Regions from separate parts of the Glutamicibacter sp. NPDC087661 genome, predicted to be linked through region 1. Evidence: riboswitches for the same ligand, from Rfam matches in the RefSeq annotation. Region 1 holds a riboswitch; each other region holds the start of a gene.

Region 1 (7,221 bases):
AGACAGCAGCGATGGATCCATATACGGGATCAGCATGCCAATGACGAAGATCGCGCCGATGTAGAAGAGCATGATGCGCCAGAAGATCGCCTTGATGGCGCGTGGGATATCGCGCTTGGGGTTCTCGGCTTCGCCGGCGGCTACACCGATCAGTTCGGTTCCTTGGAAGGAGAAGCCGGCAATCATGAAGACCGAGACGATGGACAACCAGCCGCCAACAAATGGCGCTTCGCCATCGGTCCAATTGCTGAAGCCCGGGGTGGAATCACCCAGGATGCCGAAGATCATCGCGACACCGCAGATCAAGAAGACCACCACGGTGATGACCTTGATCGCGGCCAACCAGTATTCGCCCTCGCCAAAGGCCTTGGCGGACAGCGCGTTCAAGCCGGTGAGCAGCACCAGGAAGATGGCCGCCCAGATCCACCCCGGGGCATCAGGGAACCAGTAGGACATGATGATGCCGGCGGCTACCAGCTCGGCAGCCACGGTGATGGCCCAGTTGAACCAGTAGTTCCAGCCGATTGCGAAGCCGAAGTGGCGGTTCACGAAGACCGTTGCGTAGGTCTGGAAGGAACCAGCGACCGGAAGGCGGGCGCTCATTTCTCCCAACGACTGCATCAGGAGCAGCACCATCATGCCGATCAGCGCGTAGGCCACCAGCGAACCGCCTGGGCCAGCTTGGGCAATGGTGCCGCCGGACGCGACGAATAGTCCGGTACCAATCGAGCCGCCAATGGCAATCATCTGCATATGGCGAGCTTTGAGGCCACGCTTCAGACCGTCCTGGGACGGTGCGGGCTCAGTCATGCGTTACATCTCCTGATGCTTGAAAATTTCCAACCTATCCATCCAAGCACCCTGACAAGCCATAACGCTATGAACCGCGCTACAGTAAGCGATCAATAATCTTTCGCTTAGCCCATGAATACGGAGGATATATTGCGCTCAAGGTGTCAACTACGGTCGTTTTGTTGAGTTCTGAGCGCATCTGCGAAAGCCGTTCGAATCCATGTTTGCCGTGGTAAGCCCCCATTCCACTCGGTCCGACGCCACCAAAAGGCAGGGTTGGAACGATCATCTGGGCCAACGGAGCATTGTGCACTATGGAGCCGGCTCGCACCCGATCAGAGAAAATCGACTGCAGGCGCGGACTTTCGCTCATCAGGTAAGCGGCCAGCGGTGATGGCCGCCGGGCAATGAATTCGAGGGCTTCCTCGAAGGTTTCCACCTCGATCACCGGCAGGATAGGACCGAAAATCTCTTCGGTCATCAAACTTCCCTCGAGGTCCACATTGCGCATGATGCTCGGAGCGATGCGCAAGGTATCCTCGTCGTATTCGCCGCCGAAAACCACCTCGCCCTGCTCGAACATCGACAACAGCCGGTCAAAGTGCTTGCGGCTGACGATGCGGCCAAAGTCCGGATGGGTCAGCGGCTCCTTGCCGTAGAAGCTGGTGATGGCCTGGCCCAGGCGCTTGATGAGCTCAGACGAGTCGCCCACGCTCAATACGTAATCCGGGGCCACGCAGGTCTGGCCGGCATTCATGAATTTGGCGTAGGCCAAGCGCTTTGCGGAAGCCAACGAATCGTTTTCCACCACGGCCGGCGACTTTCCGCCCAGTTCCAAGGTGGTTGGTGTCAGATGCTTCGCAGCCGCTGCAGCCACGATCTTGGCCACGCGTTCACCGCCGGTGTAGAAAATATGATCCCAGCGGGCGCCGAGCAACTCCGTGGAGGTATCCACCCCGCCTTCAACTACCGCGTAGACACGTTCGTCGAGGTAGACCGGGAGGAACTTGGCCAAGGCGCCTGAGGTCGCAGGAGCCAGTTCCGATGGCTTGATCACCGCCGCGTTGCCGGCAGCAATGGCCGCGACCAGCGGTGCGAGCACCAGCTGAACCGGGTAGTTCCAGGCGCCGATAATCAGCACGACCCCCAGCGGGCGCGGCTCAACCTTGGCAATGGCTGGTTGCAAAGCCAGCGGTACCTTGACGCTGGTGGAATCCATCCATTCAACGAGGTGGCGCTGGGCGAAATCTATTTCTGCCCGCACCACGTCGATTTCGGAGAATTTGGCTTCGGTGGCACTCTTGCCCAAGTCCTCGGCCAGGGCCTGGACGAAGTCTTCCAGATGCTCTTCGAGCATCTTCTCCAGGGCCTTGAGCTGCTGCAGGCGGAAGCGTCGCGGATGCGTGATCCGCGTGTCCGCAGAACGCCGCAAATGGCTCAGAACTGTTGCTATGCGCGATGGATGCTCGTCCACCGGAGGTGCGGAATCACCGACCGGTTCGGGCAACGGAGTGGAAGTAAACAGACCCATGATTTGAGCGTACGTCACTGGGACTATTTTTCATCGTTTAATTCGCCGGAGGATTCAATATGTATCAAATAGTTGATACATTGATTTCCATGAACCAGTTCTCGGCGAGCGCCATATCCATCGCTTTCGTTGCCGCAATCATCTGCGTTTGGTTGCGTTCGGTGGCGCACAGGCGTGGAACACCAGCTATCGACCGGGCCCGATCCCACTCGTTCTGGTGCGCATTGATCGCATTCTTTGCTTCAACCTCATGGGATTTGTCCGAGACCTGGCGCGTTTCAATGACCGAGCCCAATTCAGGTTCGGCTCTCGCTGAAGCACTCACTCCGGGGATCTGGGTTCTTCTGGTTTACCTCATCGGCTTGTTCACTTGGCCCAAGGAACTCCAGCCAGTGCGCACCGCTTCATTAGAGGCCCGCAGCCTGACAACTCCATTTCCCAAGGCCCTAGGGGCTTTCGTTGGGCTTTTGCTGCTGATCGCGGTCGGCTCCCTGTGGCCGGCGTCCAAAGTCGAAGGGCTCGTTGGCGTTCCGGCCTCGGAATTCACGACCTTTGATTTTGACGGCATCTATTCATACACGTCGGAGGGTCCGTATGATGGGCGGTTGCCGGGCACACAGATGCTCCCGGTATTCATCGTGGCCCTGGCAGGGATCATCGTGGCCGCGGCTGTGATTACCGTAGTTATCCTGAAAAGACCTGCCTTGGCCGGCATCTCGGCCGAAGACAACCAAGCGTTGCGCACGGTCTGGCTCAACCGCTTGATGCGCAATATCGGCATCGTCTTGCTGGCCTTCACCGTGTCGGTGGTCAATTACTCGCAGGCTAATTCGCCGGATGGACAGTACGAGTTCGTTAGCTATGGCGCCCTTGCGGTCGCCCTCACGTTGCTCTTCTGGGGACCGCGCTCTACATTCTCAGCTCAATCCACCACCAGGGAACGGACCGCCTTCTCGCGTTTGCGTGATCAACTATTCACCTTGCAATACGTAACTGCAGCACTCACCTTGCTCAGCGTTGCAATCGGCTGGTCATTCTTGCCACTGGATGACGAGCTCCAGATGCCTACCAATGAGCGAACTACGTGGATCTTAATGATCTTTGCCGGTGCGGCTTTGAGCTATGCCGTTCTCAATGCGCTTTATCTCAGCTACGTCAGCACGGTGGCCCGGCAGGCGTCTGCAGCACCCAAGTACCACGCGCCCCTGCCCTTGTGGTCCTACATCGCCGCTGGCTTGCTGTTTGCCACCAGCACCTATTTTCTGCTCGATCCGCCGCTGGACTATTTGTGGGGCTTCGTGCCTCCAGGCAAGACAATGGTTGCAGGCTTGATCCTGCTGTTGCTGGCAACCCATCTTGGATTCGTCTGGTTCTCCCGCCGGGCAATTATTCCCTGGGCTGTCTCGTCGGCCGAAGAAATCTGGTACCGCAAGGTCCTGGAACTGCGTTCAATGCGTGTTAACACCAGTGCAGTGGTAGCCATGCTGCTCATTGGCTACGGATTCCCGGCCGGGCTGGGACTCTTTGCATTGCTCATCTTCGTTGTCCCAGCAGTCATTTTCCTAGAGCGCCCCGGTAGCGCCTTCGTGCGGGAACATCAGCCGGCAGCTACTTCATGAGCACGCAGATCAGTGTTGACCTCCAAGCAGCTACCCCGCCCTATGAGCAGATCCGCTCGCAGATTGCTTCACTGATCTCCTTGGGAGATCTGCCCTCGGGGAGCAAGCTGCCTACTGTGCGTGCGCTGGCCACGGACCTCGGCGTCGCTGCCGGTACAGTGGCGCGCGCCTACAAGGAGCTGGAAGCCGAAGAGCTGATCACCTCCCGGCGCCGTGCCGGCACAGTAGTCAACGAGCGGCCGCAGCCGGTGGATACCAGTGAAGATCTCCTGGCCGCCGTGGATCACCTCTGGGCGCTGGCGGCCGCGCAGAAGGTGGATGCGGCCACGCTCAAGGCCTTGGTGGCGCGGCGCGAGCGTAAGTAACTTGTCCTCGGAACCGGTTGTGCGTACGCTCTATGGCAGTGACACGGGGTGTCGGATCAACCGACTGAGATAAGACCCGTAGAACCTGATCTAGTTCACGCTAGCGGAGGGATGTCGCATGGCTTTGCATGCAGTTGCCCAAAAATACCGGCAACAATCACCTTTGGTTTTTTGCCTGACCAATACCGTCGTATCCAATTTCACCGCCAATGTCTTGCTGGCATCCGGGGCTTCCCCGGCCATGACGGATCTGCCCGGAGAGGCCGGCCCATTCGCGCAGGCAGCTTCAGCCGTATTGGTGAATTTGGGAACTCCAAGCACTGAACAGCTGACCGCCATGGAAGAAGCTGTGCAGTCGGCGAGCGCTGCAGGCACCCCCTGGGTCCTGGATCCAGTGGCAGTGGGAGCGCTTCCGGTGCGCACGGAGTTTGCCCGGCGCATTGTCCGGCAACGCCCGACCCTGATTCGCGGCAACGCCTCGGAAATCCTGGCCCTGGCCGGCCGGCAATCTGCTTCGCGCGGTGTCGATGCCTTGGATGAGGTTTCTGCCGCCTTGGCGGCGGGACGCGAACTGGCCACGGAACACGACTGCGTAGTGGCCATTTCCGGCCAGGCTGACGCCATCATCGACGCCACGCGTACCGTCTTGGTGCATACCAACGGAATTGGCTTGACCCGGATGACAGGTGGCGGCTGCGCCTTGGGCGCGGTCTGCGCCGGGATGGTTGCGGTCCACGATGACCCGTTCGAGGCCACCATCGCAGCCCACGGTTTCTATGGCCTGGCCGCGGAAAAGGCCCTGGCTGGCAGCTCCGGTCCGGGCAGCTTCGCAGTTGCCTTCCTTGATGCGCTGTCGGCTGCCGATCCCGGGGAACTGAAGACTTTGAAGTACGAGGAATTGAACCATGCATAATTACGGCGCTTATCTAGTAGCCAACACTGCCAGCTGCACCCCACGCAGCACCCTGGAAGTTATCGAGGGCGCCGTCGCCGGAGGGATCGGGTGGATCCAGCTGCGCGCCAAGGATGAAAGCGCCCGGGAATTCTTCGAGCTGGCCTGCGCGGCTGCCAAGCTCACCGAGGGCAAAGCCCAGTTGCTGATCAATGACCGCATTGACGTCTACCTCGCGGCACGGGCTGCTGGCGCAGCAGTGAACGGCATCCATATCGGGCAAAAAGATGTGCCGGTACAGTTGGCTCGCCAGATCATCGGCGAGGGCATCATCGGCTTGAGTGCTTCCAGCGATGAGCAATTGGCCCAGGCGAACAAGGACGCCTCGGTGATCGACTACCTCGGTGTAGGAGCCATCCGCGCCACTCCGACGAAAAAAGACCATCCTGCTCCCCTGGGGCTGGACGGCTTTGCGCGAGCCGCTGCCTTGGCCAAGCTGCCCTGCGTAGCGATCGGCGCAATTACCCAAGACGATGCCGCCGCGATCCGCGCCGGCGGCGGCGCAGGCCTGGCCGTGGTCCGCGCCATCTGCAATGCCGAAGATCCGCAACTTGCCAGCGCGCAGCTGGTCGCAGCCTGGGAGGCCTCGAAATGAACATCCTATCCATCGCAGGCTCCGATCCTTCCGGCGGCGCCGGAATCCAAGCGGATCTGAAGGCCATTGCCGCCAACGGCGGCTACGGAATGTGCGTGATCACCGCTTTGACTGCGCAAAACACCCATGGGGTATCCGGAGTTCAGGCGATCAGCGGCGATTTCGTCCTCGCGCAGCTCGAAGCCGTGAGTACAGATATCCGCATCGATGCGATCAAGATCGGGATGCTGGCCAACGCCGAGGTGATCCGCGCAGTCACCAGCTGGCTGGAAACTGTTGACGCCCCCGTCGTGCTGGACCCGGTCATGGTGGCGACCAGCGGGGATCGCCTGCTCGACGACGAATCGGCCCTTGATTCACTGCTGGATCGCGCCACGGTGATTACCCCGAACCTGCTGGAGCTGGCCAGCTTGCTGCGCGAGCCTGTGGCCCCTTCCTGGGACGAAGCCCTGCGCCAGGCCCAGCGGCTGGCTGCCAAGCACGGCACGCTGGTGCTGGCCAAGGGCGGGCACCTGGCCGGGGCGGATTGCCCCGATGCCCTGGTGTCGGCGGGCGGGGTGCAGCTGGAGCTGCACGGACCGCGCCATGCCACCAGGAACACCCACGGCACCGGCTGCACCCTTTCCAGCACTCTGGCTACCCGCTTCGCTGCCACTGGAGATTGGATCGCCGCGTTGGAGCAGTCCAAGTCCTACCTCTCCAAGGCCATCGCAGCGGCCGACCAATTGCAGGTGGGCAGCGGCCACGGCCCGGTCAACCACTTCATCGACTTCTTCGGCACGGCAGATCCCATGGGCGACTGGTGGCAGAAGATCCAGCCGATCCGCGAGGAAATCGACCAGCTGGATTTCATCACCCGGCTATCCGAGGGCACCTTGGACCGGGATGACTTCCACTACTACATCGCCCAGGATGCGCTGTATCTGCTGCGTTACGCCAAGGTGCTTTCGCTAGCCAGCTCGATGGCGCCGGATCTCGGTGCACAGCGTTTCTGGTCGCGTGGCGCCAACGGCATCCTCGATGGCGAGCTGCAGCTGCACGGCAGCTACCTGGATGAGTTCGCTGATACGCCCAGCGCCACCACGCTGAACTACACCAACCACCTGGCCGCCAGCCAGGAGAGCTACGGGGAGCTGATTGCCGCGATCCTGCCTTGCTACTGGCTGTACCAGGACATCGGCAAGCGGCTGGCGGCAGCCAACCATGCCGAGCATCCTTATCGGCAATGGCTGGAAACCTATGCATCCGAGGAATTCGATTCCGCCACCGAGCAGGCCATCGAAATGGTCCGCCAGGCGTTCGAGCAGGCAGATCCGCAGCTGCGGGCCCGCATGGAGGCCGCTTTCATCCGCTCCGCGGAACATGAG
Region 2 (7,221 bases), on a different contig from region 1:
TGAGCACACCGTTGCGGTGATCCCGGGGCAGTCACGCCGCGGGATCGCGGCTCTGGCGCTCCTGCTCGCAACTGCCACCCATTTGCTGGCACAACTGTTGTGGCCTTCGGGGCTGCTGGCGGACGCCACGCAGATCCTGCTGATGCCGCTGTTGGCAGGAACGGTTCTCGCCCTCACCACCTCGCCGCGTGGCACACTGGTCCGGCTGGTGCTCATAGCCCTTTTCTTCTCGTGGGTCGGTGACACCTTGCCCCGGTTCATGGACGGCGATTCTGCATTCCTGGCCATGGTTAGCGCATTCCTGGTTGCGCAGTTCTTCTACATCGCCGCTCTGGCAAGATACTGGAAATCTTCGATACTGCGCCATTGGTGGATGCCGCTTCCTTATCTTGCCGCATTTGCCCTGCTGCTGGTCCTCTGCTCACCCAGTGCGGGAGTGCTGCTCGCCCCGGTGATCATCTATGGCTTGGCATTGACGATGATGGCCATCCTCAGTACCGGGCTGGGTCCGATCGCAGGCTTCGGCGGCGCAATATTCTTCCTCTCCGATTCCTTGATCGCGCTGCGCTCATTTGCGGATATCGATGTCCCCGGAATGGGATTCTGGATTATGCTCACCTACGTAGCTGGCCAATGGATGATCAGCTACGCTGCGAGCCAGCGCGAGGCACAGGAGAAGAGCACGGTGAAATGCGAGTAGCCCCAAAGAGCAGGATCCCGTTGTTCATGGTGCATGGCAACGGGGTAGACCACCGTATCCTCAAGCCGCTGGAAGCAGAGCTGGCCAACGCGCAGATCTTCGACTTGCACTACGTCGACTTGCCCGGCTTCGGAACCTGTCCACCGCTAGGGAACCCCGGGGGACTGCCAGAACTTGCAAACTGGTTGGAGGAACTGATCAGGCAAACCGCGGGAGAGGGGCCGTTCGCACTGCTGGGCAACTCTCTTGGCGCCTTGCTCTGCCAGGAGATGGCCGACAGGTTTCCCGGCCAGGCCCAAGGACTATTCCTCCTGGCCCCAGTGGTCTTTCCCGATGCCTCGCGGCGCACTGTGCCCGAAGCGCAGGTAGTCGTAGAGGATCCCGGGCTGTTGGCCCGGATAGATCCCCGCCAAGCACAGCAATTCTCCGATATTGCCGTGGTGCAATCGCAGCAGGCGTGGCAGAGCTTCGCGCAGTGGGTGCTGCCCGGGCTGGACTGCGCGAACTTGCGCTCTATGGCCAAGCTATCCAAGCGCTACTTCCTGGATCCTCTGCCCGTGGAGCGTAAACGCCAGCTGGATATTCCGGTAACCATCCTGTGCGGGAAACAAGACCACATCACCGGATACCGGGATCCAGAGCAGCTATCGCGCCGGTACCCCTCGATGAGGATCCGCGTGCTTGATTCTGCAGGGCATAACGTGCACCTTGAGCAGCCCGAGCAGGCCGCGGCCGAATTGCGGGACTGGGCACACCGCACGGGCCGCATGAACGAGCCGGCTTGAGCCGGGGAAAAACCGCATGCTGGTGTGCCGCAACGATCCATGAAAACTTGAGGAATCGCTGGCACCCGGCTACATTTCGAATCAGCAAGTACGGATTCGCTTGAGCATGAAGGAATATGGCATGGAAGAGACTCTCCTGCTGCGCGAGCTGTCGAGCGTGGATGAAGTGCCTGACCTGCTCGACATTTGGCGCAGTTCGGTGGAACGCCGGGGAGACTTCCTCTCGGCTGCTGATATTGATGCGGTGGCCGTCGCCCTGGAAGCTGTCTATAGCCAATCGGTCTCAGTCAGGATTGCCCAGCATGGTCGACGCATTGTTGGCTTTGCGGCATGGAGCAGTACACGCATCGAACTGCTCTGGGTGAGGCACACTGATCGCCAGAAGGGTGTGGGCCGCATCCTGCTGGATGAAATCATCGCCAGCATTCCCGGGATCAGCGTTCATCTCGATTGCCAGCGCCAGCCTGCCATTGCGTTCTTTGGCGACTGCGGATTCGTGCCTGTGCCCGGGGAATCTGCATCGTCGCCGCAACGAGTCGTATTGCGCCACGTGTAGTCTTCAGCCTGGATCGTGGCACGATAGTTTCATGAGTGAAAATAGCCGTGAGATCCGTGAAGTCAGCATCGAACGCGTCGAGGCACGCAAGTACAGGGCCACTAGCCTCGAATCGGGAGCCAGCCTAGAATTCGGCCAGGGCGAAGGATTGCTAACCCCGGTGGAGTTGCTGCTTGCTGCCATCGCAGGATGTTCCGCAATTGATGTTGATGTGGCGACCACCAGGAGAAGCGAGCCTGAGAAATTCGAAGTCAAAGCGGGCGGCTACAAGGTCTCTGAGAACTCGGCGAGCCGGATGGAGGACATCCATCTTGGTTTCGATTTGAAGTTCCCCGATACCGAGGAAGGCCGCAAGGCAGCCAGCATGGTGGAGCGCATCGTCAAGCTTTCGCATGACAAATACTGCACCGTCTCCCGCACCGTTGAACTGGGCGCTTCCGTGCGGAGCGAAGTCATCAACTAGGTAGCGGGACTTCCGGCAATTCCCGGATTATTAAAGGTCAATGGCTGAATCCGCAATAGCTTCCATGGCAATTCACGGGTTTGGACGCAACCGCGAACTTTCTAACATTGCGTGGATCAGTTGTCGGCAAGGTCTTATTATTCGGAATTCGTTGAATACATCGGGATATAGTCAGCTTTTCGCAATTCGAGCTGTGAAAGTCCAATGATTCAAGCTGGGAGCATGGGTCTTTGCCCTAGTCAGCGGAGAACCTTCATCGTAGGGTCGGACTGTCCCTACGTTGAAGGAGCAGCAATGCAGTCTGAGAACGTTTTAGGCAATATCGACTGGGCGTCGATGCTACAAAAGGTTGGCATCGCGCTAATCATCCTCATCATTACGTGGCTAGTTGCACGCATAATTCGTTGGGCTGCCGCCAAACTGGTGAACAGGGTGAAGTTCCTGCAAAAGCAGGGCAATGACGGAGAACAAATAGGCCAATCCCTGGGCAAGGTCGCGGGGTTGATTGTCTGGCTCTTCGGCCTCGTGGCAATCCTGCAGGTCTTCGCTCTATCCGAAGTGCTATCGCCGGTGCAGGGCATGCTCGGCGGCGTCATGGCCTTCATCCCCAACCTCATCGGTGCGGGCTTCATCTTCTTCATTGGCTACGTCATCGCGAATATCGTTCGCCAGCTGCTGAGGACCGGTTTGGGAACTGTCGATTTTAGCGGACTGGTCCGCAAGGTCACCCCAGGCAACGAACCAGTAGATGAAGTTCAGTCTCGCGAATCCCAAGCGAAGATCGTTGACATCATTGCCAACATCGTCTTCGCCTTGATCCTGCTAGTCGTCGCAATATCAGCCCTGCAGGTTCTGGGCATCGCGGCAATTTCGGTACCTGCCCAGCAGATGCTGCAGCTGGTCTTCACCGCAATCCCGCAGGTCATCATGGCCTTGGCGCTCTTGGCCGTGGGTATCCTGATTGCCAAGTTCGTCGGGCAGCTACTTGAATCCACCCTCCACGGCGTGGGTACCGACACTGTTGTTGCCCAGTGGGGCGTAGTTCCCGAGGGCAAGAGCGCTTCGGGAATCATCGCTGGCATCGTCAAGATTGCTATCGTGCTGTTCTTCGGTGTGATGGCGGCCCAGATGCTGAACTTCCCAGCGATCACCAATATCCTCAATGAGATCCTGGCCTTGGGCGGCAAGATCCTCTTCGGCGCAGCAATTATCGCCGCAGGTTTCGTCATCGCCAATGTGATTGGCCGCTTCTTGGGTGACACTACTGCTTCGAAGATCATCCGCTACACGGCAATTGCGCTGTTCGTGGCGATGGGCCTGAAGTACATGGGTATCGCCGATTCGATCATCAACATGGCCTTCGGCGCAATCGTCATTGGCGCAGCATTGGCAGCGGCTCTGGCCTTTGGCCTCGGCGGTCGTGATGCTGCGGCCCGCACGCTGAAAAAGATGGAGGCCCAACAGGCCACCAATGGCCCGGACTCGACGCCACCGGCATCGAACCCAGGCATCTAACCACGCATCACAAAACCTGAGGGACAGATAAGAAGTCGTGGAATCCAAAACCGGATTCCGCGACTTTTTTGATGCCCGCCAAGCTACTGCTGCGTGCCCCACGGCAAGGGCATGACCGCAGAGCCGCCATCGGTACGCAACCGCGCGTAGGTGTGCACATCGATGCGTTCTCCGGCAACCAGGAATTTGCCCCGCTCGACACCTTCGTGCAGGAAGCCGTTGCTTTCTGCCACATGCTTCGACCCGGGATTATTTGCCCGCAAGCCCAGCTCCAAGCGGTACAGTCCCAGCTCGTCGAACAGGTAATCCACCAAGGTTGCCACGGCGCGGGTGGCCAGCGACCGGCCCCGGTAATTCTGGTTCATCCAATACCAAATCCACGCGTTCCGATTGGCCGGGTCGACCGTACCGCACACCAGTCCCACCAGCCGATCCCGATATGCGACGGCCATCGCCTGCTGGCGTTCCCCGGCCTCCAGCAGTGCGCGCACATACGACTCAGCCTTTTGCGGGGAATCCGCGTCGCCTTGGCGCAACATGTCGGGGTTCGAGGAGAATGCCTCGAAGACCGCTTCGGCATCCGAAAGGCGCAGCCGGCGCACCGAGAATTCACCGTCGGCATGCACGGTTTCCTTCGGTCCTGCAGATGGCTGCGGATGAGCGGCGGCCGTGCCCTGGTGGAAGAGCTGCTGCCAGCGGCCCTGCTCATGGATCCACAGTGAACTGCGTTCGCTGGGGGAACCGGAGAGCAGCTTCCAGCGCAGCAGCACCAGCTGGTCTGAAAGCTGGAGAGCCACCGGGCTTTCGACTTTCAACGCCCCGGCATCCCGTGCCGGCTCCTGGGCCAGCTGGGCAATGATGGCCTCGCGATCATAGACTCGCCCGCTGGCTCCCACCTCGGCGAACCGAGGATGCAAGCGCCGCTGCAATTGCTCCTGGCTATGGCGTTGGCTGGATTCCAAGAGTTCTTGCTCCAACGAGATGATGGTGCTGGATAGCGCAGAACCTTGGGAAAGCACGATAGGGAAGTCATGGAATGCCATGTCAGCAAGTACATCACAGAAGATGACGGAACTGCGTTCAGTGAAGTTCGACTTTATGAGCTGCATCATGCTTATAATCGCTGTAATCCGCGGGAGCCTGAATCGACCAGGCTGAGAGGGCACCGAGCCGACCGCTACACCTGATGCGGGTCATGCCGCCGTAGGAAGGAAGCGTGCCCTTGTGCATGTCAACATTGTTGGCGCCGGGATAATCGGCCTGGCCGTCGCGTTCGAGCTGGAATCACGCGCACACACCGTCACCCTCATCGATCCGGCACCCGGCCAAGGTGCAAGCTACGCGGCAGCAGGAATGCTGGCCCCGGTAGCTGAAACGGTCTGGGGCAATGGCCCGTTGCACCAGCTGCTTGCCGCCTCGAATGCCGCCTATCCGCAGTTCATCGAGCGCATCGAATCGGCCACCGGGCAACGCCCGGACTACTTGCAGAACTCCACGCTCGTTGTCGCCGCAGAGCCTGCGGACCGCGAAGCCCTGCACGAGCTGGCCGAACTGCAGATATCCCTCGGCCTGTCAGCGCAGAAGCTGCTGCCCAGCCAAGCCCGCAAGCTCGAACCAGCCTTGGCCGCCAATATTGCCGGCGCGGTCCTGTGCCAAGATGACCACCAGGTCGACCCTCGATCCATCGTCAAGATCCTGTTGGAGCATCTGCGTCCGCACCTGGTCGAGGAACGGGCGCAGGCACTGGTGACCGACGGGAAGCGGACCACCGCTGTGCGGACCGCATCGGGCCGAATCCTCGAAGCGGAGCAGACCATCGTGGCCACCGGTCTTGGCACCCTCGATGGCTTGAACGAACTTCCGCTGCGCCCGGTCTACGGGGACATCCTCCGGATCCAGGGACCAGCAGGCCCGCCGCTCATCACCCGCACCATCCGCGGCATCGTGCACCGGGAACAGGTGTATCTGGTGCCGAGAAGGGACGGCAGCCTCGTCCTTGGCGCCAGCGTCCGTGAAGACCGGCAACAAGCGGTGAACATTGGCGCGATGCACCTGCTGCTGGACAACGCGAGAAAGCTGGTCCCCGGCATCAGCGACTGCACGCTGAACGAAGCAACGGCCCGGGCACGTCCCGCCACGCCAGATGACCGGCCGCTGCTTGGACGCCTTGATCCAGGGCTGCTGCTCTGCACCGGGTACTCCCGGCACGGCGTGCTGCTGGCTCCGCTGGGCGCAACGCTCACTGCGGATCTCGCCCACGGCCACCAATCCCACCCCTTGCACCAGGCTGTGGATCCCCACCGCTTTGCCAACGCAACCTAGACCGCTCACCGAACGGAGCAGCAACCATGACAAGCATCGGCATCAATTTCAATTCACGGCAACTGAACCTGGACGAAGGAACCACCCTTCGCGAATTCATCAGCACGCAAATCGGCAAGGAACTGGACGCCAACTCGGTGGCCGCTGACGGCAGCAAGCTCGGAGTTGCCGCCGCCGTCAATGGCGCTGTCGTTCCACGCAGCGCCTGGAATAGCTACCTGCTGGCCGAAGGGCACAGCATTGAACTCGTTACCGCGGCCCAGGGAGGCTAGGCATGGAAACGCGCAACATCACCGAGCTGGACATCCACAGCGACCCATTCCAGATCGCCGGACGCACCTTGTCCTCGCGCTTGATCCTCGGCACCGGGGGAGCGAGTTCGCTGACCACCCTGGAAAGCGCCCTGCAGGCCTCCGGAACGGAGCTGACCACCGTGGCCATCCGCCACTTTTCGGCGGCCGGCGCAGGCAACGTGTATGAACTGCTGCAGCGCAACAACGTGATTGCGCTGCCCAACACCGCTGGATGCTTCACCGCCCGCGATGCGATCCTCACCGCGCACCTGGCCCGTGAAGCTCTGGAAACCAATTGGATCAAGCTCGAAGTCATTGCCGATGAGCACACGCTGCTGCCGGACCCGCTGGAACTGCATGCGGCCACCGAGCAACTAGTGGCCGACGGGTTCCAGGTCTTCGCCTATACCAATGATGATCCGGCACTTGCCCAACGCCTGCAGGACGCCGGGGTTGCGGCAATCATGCCGGCCGGAGCGCCGATCGGCTCGGGCCTGGGGATCCTGAATCCGCACAATATTTCCACCATCGTCTCCCGCGCGCAGGTACCGGTGATCCTTGACGCCGGGGTGGGCACCGCCTCGGAT
Region 3 (7,221 bases), on a different contig from region 1:
GGCGCGGACAACCAGTCCGGCGATGTGGCAGAGCATGCCGATGACCATGATGCCGATTGCTGTGTAGACCGTTGGCAGCGATGGAATGTTGGCGCCGATGATGGCCAAGATGATGCCTGCGCCCATGATGCCCATGGCAGCGAAGACGAGCTTCTTATAGCGTGGTGAGGCTGATTCCCAAGGAGTGTTGGTCATGGTTCAAGTCTAGTTCAGCTCCGGCTGTGTCCGCTCATTGTGGCCGGGGCATTTCCCCGTGACTCCCCCGACAACGCTGGGCCTGATTCAGAACAGGGCGGATTGCTCTTCCCTGAAATCTGCGCAGTTCTCCACGATGGCGACCTCGCGGGTCTTCAACTCGGCGGCATCCAGCAGGCGCACGGTGGTGCCTTCGCCGCTGTCTGCGAGGATGCTTTGCCCCAGCACGCCGCGGATGCGCAGATTCACGGTGTTCCCGCCCAGCGCGGTATTCCAGGCATGCAGCGCATGGGTATCCCAGGCGTCTACTACCGGGCGGGCAAAGGCCGGTTGTTCCCACAGCTCGTCGCGCAGCTGCACGCCGTAGGTTTCCAAGCCCCGCTGGGCGCCAAGGAAGGACCGGGCCCGGCTTGCCGCTTCGGAGTTGATCTGGTCCAGCTGGGCGTAGTCCAGTTCCCAGCTGGCCAGTCCCTTGATCTTGGACTTCTGCCGGACTTGCTGGCTCAGGCCCACGTGTTCAGTGACAAGGTCTTCGAGCACTCGAATAGCGGCTCCATCAGCGGCGCGGGCAATATAGCGGGCAATGACCGCTCCCTGCTGCGCCAAGCGAGTCCATTTGCTCTGGGTTGAGGTGGTACCGACTTTGGTCGCCCCATGGGCGAAGCTTGCGACATACAAGAAGTGCGGCTGCTCCAGGTACTTGCGCATGCCTTCCGGGGCTTCGCCGGTCTTGTGGAAATGATGCATGAACTTCGAATGATCCAGCCGGCGGCAGCGTTCGCACTGGGTTCCGGTACGCAGCGCTTTGTTCTTCGGGCAAGGCAAGGTGTTGCGAGAGCCATCGCTGTTCATCGTGATGTAGCCCAGGCAGAATTTCAGTTCGCCGATGCGCAAGCTTAGGGAACGGTTGGCTTCCAGATATTCGGTGCTCCATTTTTCCGCTTGCCTAAGCCGGAGCATGGGGGCGCGTTCATGCTCTGAGAAGCTGATGCCGTGGCAGAGCTGCCGGTGGTCGCTGGCGAATTCCATCGATGCCTTCCTCGAAGTTACCTCTTCAACGATAGTTCACCGGACATGGCTAGCTCCTGCAAGGCAGGTTGGCCGGCGCCTGCAGCCCGAAAGTTTGCTGGACGAATTCCCGATTCGTTCTGGCCTAATTCCTAGGAGAAGCCCTTAGGCTGGAACTGCACCGGAACCGTACCGCGGGCCGGGCCATAATCTGCTGAGGTGATCCAGGATTTCTGTCCCATTTGATGACAAGACTCGTGCAGTGGCCATCGCAGCTGCCGAGACCGCCCCTTCGCCGGCCGAGCTGCAGCGATTGACGCAGGCTTTCCGCCATGATTTCCAGCGTTTCATGATGGAGTACCAGTTTGCGGTGGACGAGGTGCTGACCAAGGTCTCGATCTTGCGTGAAGAGTTCTTGTATTTGCACAATTACAATCCAATTGAGCACGTCACTTCCCGGGTGAAAACTCCGGAGAGCATCATGCGCAAGGTCTCCCGCCGGAACATCTCCCCGTCCCTGCCTGCCATTCGCGAGAACATCAGCGACATTGCCGGCGTGCGCATTACCTGCAGTTTCGTCAAGGACATCTACAAGGTTCTGAACACGCTAACCTCGCAGAATGACCTGAAGGTCCTCCAAATCAAGGACTACATCAAGAACCCGAAGCCCAACGGCTATAAAAGTGTCCATGCGATCGTGCAGATCCCGGTCTACTTATCCGATGGCCCGGTCGATGTCGTGGTGGAGCTGCAGATCCGTACCATTGCCCAGGATTTCTGGGCAAGCCTGGAACATAAGATCTTCTACAAGTACGAGGGCGAAGTTCCAGAACATCTAGTGCAAGAGCTTGCCGACGCGGCGGCCATGGCGACGAAACTCGACATGCAGATGCAGCGCTTGCATACCGAAGTCCACGGCCATGATGCCAATCAGGCACCGAGCCAAGAGGCGGATTTCGATACGACAGCGATCCAGGGGCTGCTGTCGCTGGCTCAGCAAGCCAAGGACGGGAACCAGGAGAAGGACTTGGATCACTAGCCGTTCATGCCCTCGAAGGACAATGCTGCTTCGGGGCCGGAAACCAAAAAAGATCCTCGGCCGAGGCCGAGGATCTTTGATTTGGTAGCGGCGCCGGGACTCGATCCCGGGACCTCACGATTATGAGTCGTGCGCTCTAACCAGCTGAGCTACGCCGCCACAAGTGAGAAGCAATCCAGTAGAAGCCAAGAATGCTTCTCACTCAGAGCCCCCTGCCGGAATCGATCCGGCGACCTCGTTCTTACCAAGAACGCGCTCTACCACTGAGCTAAGGGGGCAACGAGTAAATACTCTACACGGATTTCCCGGCAAAGAAAAATCGGCGGATCACCCCGGAAAAGACCAGGAGAATTCTGTAAAACCACTAGTCAATGACTATTTATCCTCTTACTCGCTACCCCGGGGACGAAGGGTGGGACAAAAAGTGCCCTGGTGACGATGCTCACGAGAGTGCTCCTCGCGGTCAATCGCGGATTTGCCATGACGCGCAGGATAGAATCCCGCGGATCATCCCCGGTGGCCAAGCATCGAATTACCCCGCTTGGAACTTCGGAACGCTGACACCCTTTCCCACTCCAGAACCCCTGACCGAGCGGCACTTGGGCAACACCCGATCCACCTAGGCGCCCAGGCACGGCTCCGGTGCCCGGCAGCTGGATCCCGGGCCGTGAACCGGGGTGCTGGAAACCGCCAGGAAGGCAACAGCTCCTTGCCGCCCATTCCGGTCTTGAGTAGGAATATTGTGACCTCAGCAACAAATTCCCGACGGATTTTGCAAACCTCAAAAACCTGTGTAAAGTATTTACCTGTTGCCCCCTTAGCTCAGTGGTAGAGCGCGTTCTTGGTAAGAACGAGGTCGCCGGATCGATTCCGGCAGGGGGCTCGAAATAAGAGAGGCAATCTGGTTCCAGATTGCCTCTCTTTTCGTTTATCCCGCAGATGCCGTGTAGCCACTGCGAGCATGGCCCAAGGCGCACCCCAAGCTGCAGCACCGGCTATCGGCCGCGTCTTGCGCCCCGGATTCCAGGTGCCCCCGGCAAGAGTCTCCGGCCAATGAAAAGCATCCTGGCCCGCCACAGCCGGCCCTTCCCACTTCCTTGATGTCAGGCCCTGACCACTGGGTTTGCGTTTTCTCCTCGCAAGCGTGCTAAGTTGTTCGCGACCACACGGGTGCCCTGGCAAGGGCTGAGATCGGGCTATCGCCGTCCGCGACCGTTGAACCTGTCCGGGTAATGCCGGCGAAGGAAGTGAGTTTCCCCAGTGGAACAAATTGAACAGCACCCTGCCCACACCCTTGCCTACCGTGAATCTGCGGGAATTTCTGTTCCCGTCACGCAGATCCAATTGGCAGACTCCCCCAATGGACAGCCCAACGAGCCGCTGGCGGTATATCGCACCAGCGGACCGGGAAGCGAGCCCACCCAAGGCCTGCAACCCTTCCGCGAGCGGTGGATCCTGGAACGCGGGGACGTGGAAACCTATGCAGGCCGCGAACGCAACCTGCACGACGACGGACGCTCAGCGGTCCGCCGCGGCACGGCCAGCGCGGAATGGGCCGGACGCTCAGCCCCGCCACTGCGGGCCGTTGGCGGAGCCCGCGTGACGCAGATGCACTATGCGCGTGCCGGGATCATCACCCCGGAAATGCGCTATGTGGCCCTGCGCGAGGAATGCGATGTCGAGCTGGTGCGCAGCGAGCTCGCGGCCGGGCGAGCCATCATCCCGGCGAACATCAACCACCCGGAATCCGAGCCGATGATCATCGGCAAGGCGTTCCTGGTCAAGATCAATGCGAATATCGGCAACTCGGCGGTGACCAGCTCCATCGCAGAAGAAGTCTCCAAGCTCCAGTGGGCGGCCAAATGGGGCGCGGACACGGTAATGGACCTGTCCACCGGAGATGACATCCACACCACCCGCGAGTGGATCATCCGCAACTCCCCGGTCCCCATCGGCACCGTGCCGATCTACCAGGCGTTGGAGAAGGTCAACGGCGAAGCCAACGAACTGACCTGGGAGATCTTCCGCGACACCGTCATTGAGCAGTGCGAGCAGGGCGTGGACTACATGACCATCCACGCCGGGGTGCTGCTGCGCTACATCCCGCTGACCGCCAACCGGGTCACCGGCATGGTCTCGCGTGGCGGGTCCATCATGGCCGGCTGGTGCTTGGCGCACCACCAGGAGAATTTCCTGTACACCCACTTCGATCAGCTGTGCGAGATCTTCGCGCAGTACGACGTGGCCTTCTCGCTGGGCGACGGGCTGCGCCCGGGCTCCATCGCAGATGCGAACGACGCCGCCCAGTTCGCCGAGCTGGACACCCTGGCCGAGCTGACCAAGCGCGCCTGGAAGTACGATGTGCAGGTGATGGTCGAAGGCCCGGGGCATATCCCGTTCCATCTGGTGCGCGAGAATGTGGAACGCCAGCAGCAGCTGTGCGACGGGGCGCCGTTCTATACCCTGGGCCCGCTGGTCACCGACATCGCCCCGGGCTACGACCACATCACCAGCGCCATTGGCGCCACGGAGATCGCACGGTACGGGACCGCGATGCTCTGCTACGTCACCCCCAAGGAGCATCTGGGACTGCCCAACCGGGATGATGTGAAGACCGGGGTGATCACCTACAAGATCGCTGCGCACGCCGCCGATCTGGCCAAGGGCCACCCGGGTGCCACAGCGCGGGATGATGCGCTGAGCAAGGCGCGCTTCGAATTCCGCTGGAATGACCAGTTCGCGTTGTCCCTTGACCCGGTCACCGCACAGGAATTCCATGATGAGACCTTGCCGGCCGAGCCGGCCAAGACCGCCCACTTCTGCTCCATGTGCGGGCCGAAGTTCTGCTCCATGCGCATCTCCCAGGATATCCGCGACGAGTACGGCTCGGCCGAGGCGCAGGCCGCATTGGCCGGGATGGCGCAGAAAAGCAGGCAGTTCCTTGAAAGCGGCGGCACGGTCTATCTCGGGGACGGGATCCCGGTGGGAACTCCTGCTCCGTAAATAGCCTGCGGCGCACGAAAAACGCCCTTGGGGCAAGCTTTCGGCTTGCCCCAAGGGCGTTATTCAATGCTGTTCAGCTGCGTGCGACTGGCTTAGTAGTCGCGACGTCCACCGCTACGGCCCGAATCGCTGAAGCGATCCTTGCCGCCGCGTCCGCCGCCACCGAAACCGCCACGTCCGCCACTGCGTCCGCCACCGAAACCGCCACGTCCGCCGCTGCGTCCGCCGCCGAAGCCGCCACCACGGCCGCCACGGAAGCCACCGCGGTCGCCTTCGTCGTCGCGACGTGGGCTGCGGCCATTGTCGAGCTCAAGCTCGATGGCCTCGCCGCCGATGCGGGTCTTGGACAGTGCACGCCACTGGTCCTTGCTCAGCTCTGCTGGCAACTCGACCAGGGTGTGGTCCGAACGGATCTCGATGCCGCCGATTTCCGAAGAATCGAAGCCACCCTCGTTGGCCAGTGCGCCAACGATCGAGCCCGGCTGCACGCGGTTGCGGCGGCCAACGGCCAGACGGTACATGGCGTTGCCCTCGGCAGCGGTCTTGCGGGCACGTGGACCGCGATCGCCACGGTCACCGCGGTCGCCACGCTCGCCGCGCTCTGGGCGATCCATGCGCGCCTTCTTCGAAGGGGACATGACTGGTTCGGTCATCAGCAGCGGGCGGCCGCCCTGGGCCATCAGAGCCAGTGCAGCTGCGATTTCCAGCTGGTCCAGGTCTTCGTGCTCGGAAGCGAACTTCTCCACGATTTCGCGGAAGGTGGTCAAGTCCTGGCCGCTGATGGTCTTATCGATGCGATCAGTGAACTTCTGGATACGACGGTCGTTGACCGAATCCAGCGAAGGCAGCTGCATCTGGGTCACCGGCTGGCGGGTAGCCTTCTCGATGGCACGCAGCAAGTACTTCTCGCGCGGGGTCATGAACAGGATCGCGTCGCCCGAGCGGCCGGCACGGCCGGTACGGCCAATGCGGTGCACGTAGGACTCGGTGTCATGCGGGATGTCGAAGTTGATAACGTGCGAAATGCGCTCAACGTCCAAACCACGAGCTGCCACGTCGGTAGCAACCAGGATGTCGATCTTGCCCGAGCGCAGGTTCTCAACGGTGCGCTCACGCTGCTGCTGAGGGATGTCGCCGTTGATGGCAGCCGCGGTGAAGCCGCGGGCCTTCAGCTTGTCGGCCAGGTCCTCGGTAGCCATCTTGGTGCGGACGAAGGTGATAACGCCTTCGAACGACTCGGATTCCAGGATGCGGGTCATGGCGTCCAGCTTGTGGGCGCCCATGACCTGCAGGTAGCGCTGGGTGATGTTGGTGCCGGTGGACTGCTTGGACTTCACGGCAACTTCCTGCGGGTTGCGCAGGTATTCCGAAGCGATGCGGCGGATGGTGCGTGGCATGGTTGCCGAGAACAGGGCAACCTGCTTGTCCTCTGGGGTAGCTTCCAAGATCTTGTCGACCTCCTCGGCGAAGCCCATGCGCAGCATTTCGTCGGCCTCATCAAGGACAACGTACTGCAGGTTCGACAGGTCCAAGGAACCCTTGTTGATGTGGTCGATAACGCGACCTGGGGTACCAACGACTACCTGGGCGCCACGGCGCAAGCCGTTGAGCTGCGGGCCGTATGGCGAGCCGCCGTACACTGGCAGAACGGTGAAGTTCGGCAGGTACTTGGCGTAGGAAGTGAAGGCTTCGGCGACCTGGAGGGCCAGCTCGCGGGTTGGAGCCAGAACCAGGATCTGCGGGGTCTTGGCTGGACCATTGGTGTCAGCCAGCTCTGCCATGCGGGACAGGGCAGGAAGCGCGAAAGCAGCGGTCTTGCCGGTACCGGTCTGGGCCAGGCCGACAACGTCGCGGCCTTCGAGAAGCAGTGGAATGGTCGCTGCCTGGATTGGCGATGGCTTTTCGTAGCCAAGGTCGGCAAGCGATGCAAGCACGCGGGCATCCAGGCCAAGTTCGGAGAAGAGCACGGTTGGCTC

Evidence for each region. Region 1 has a riboswitch for thiamine pyrophosphate ahead of thiM (hydroxyethylthiazole kinase). Riboswitches for the same ligand answer to the same signal wherever they lie in the genome.
Region 2: it holds a riboswitch for thiamine pyrophosphate, as region 1 does, so the genes downstream of both, thiO (glycine oxidase ThiO) here and thiM (hydroxyethylthiazole kinase) in region 1, are expected to answer to the same signal.
Region 3: it holds a riboswitch for thiamine pyrophosphate, as region 1 does, so the genes downstream of both, thiC (phosphomethylpyrimidine synthase ThiC) here and thiM (hydroxyethylthiazole kinase) in region 1, are expected to answer to the same signal.

Annotation. Positions count from the first base shown of each region.
Region 1 is NZ_JBIUWE010000004.1:28,180-35,400, forward strand. It holds gene ACIOTN_RS11575 (amino acid permease) at 1-810, opposite strand, end outside; gene ACIOTN_RS11580 (aldehyde dehydrogenase family protein) at 890-2,341, opposite strand; gene ACIOTN_RS11585 (hypothetical protein) at 2,388-2,618, opposite strand; gene ACIOTN_RS11590 (hypothetical protein) at 2,605-3,942, shown strand; gene ACIOTN_RS11595 (GntR family transcriptional regulator) at 3,939-4,307, shown strand; TPP riboswitch at 4,342-4,436, shown strand; gene thiM (hydroxyethylthiazole kinase) at 4,426-5,220, shown strand; gene thiE (thiamine phosphate synthase) at 5,213-5,854, shown strand; gene thiD (bifunctional hydroxymethylpyrimidine kinase/phosphomethylpyrimidine kinase) at 5,851-7,221, shown strand, end outside.
Region 2 is NZ_JBIUWE010000001.1:445,768-452,988, forward strand. It holds gene ACIOTN_RS02160 (lysoplasmalogenase) at 1-700, shown strand, start outside; gene ACIOTN_RS02165 (alpha/beta fold hydrolase) at 691-1,485, shown strand; gene ACIOTN_RS02170 (GNAT family N-acetyltransferase) at 1,607-2,041, shown strand; gene ACIOTN_RS02175 (OsmC family protein) at 2,073-2,504, shown strand; gene ACIOTN_RS02180 (mechanosensitive ion channel) at 2,799-4,019, shown strand; gene ACIOTN_RS02185 (GNAT family N-acetyltransferase) at 4,103-5,062, opposite strand; TPP riboswitch at 5,142-5,246, shown strand; gene thiO (glycine oxidase ThiO) at 5,244-6,341, shown strand; gene thiS (sulfur carrier protein ThiS) at 6,368-6,613, shown strand; gene ACIOTN_RS02200 (thiazole synthase) at 6,616-7,221, shown strand, end outside.
Region 3 is NZ_JBIUWE010000001.1:263,951-271,171, reverse strand. It holds gene ACIOTN_RS01285 (hypothetical protein) at 1-195, opposite strand, end outside; gene ACIOTN_RS01280 (DUF2797 domain-containing protein) at 283-1,224, opposite strand; gene ACIOTN_RS01275 (GTP pyrophosphokinase family protein) at 1,466-2,242, shown strand; tRNA gene ACIOTN_RS01270 (tRNA-Met) at 2,325-2,401, opposite strand; tRNA gene ACIOTN_RS01265 (tRNA-Thr) at 2,449-2,520, opposite strand; tRNA gene ACIOTN_RS01260 (tRNA-Thr) at 3,054-3,125, shown strand; TPP riboswitch at 3,399-3,506, shown strand; gene thiC (phosphomethylpyrimidine synthase ThiC) at 3,503-5,245, shown strand; gene ACIOTN_RS01250 (DEAD/DEAH box helicase) at 5,338-7,221, opposite strand, start outside.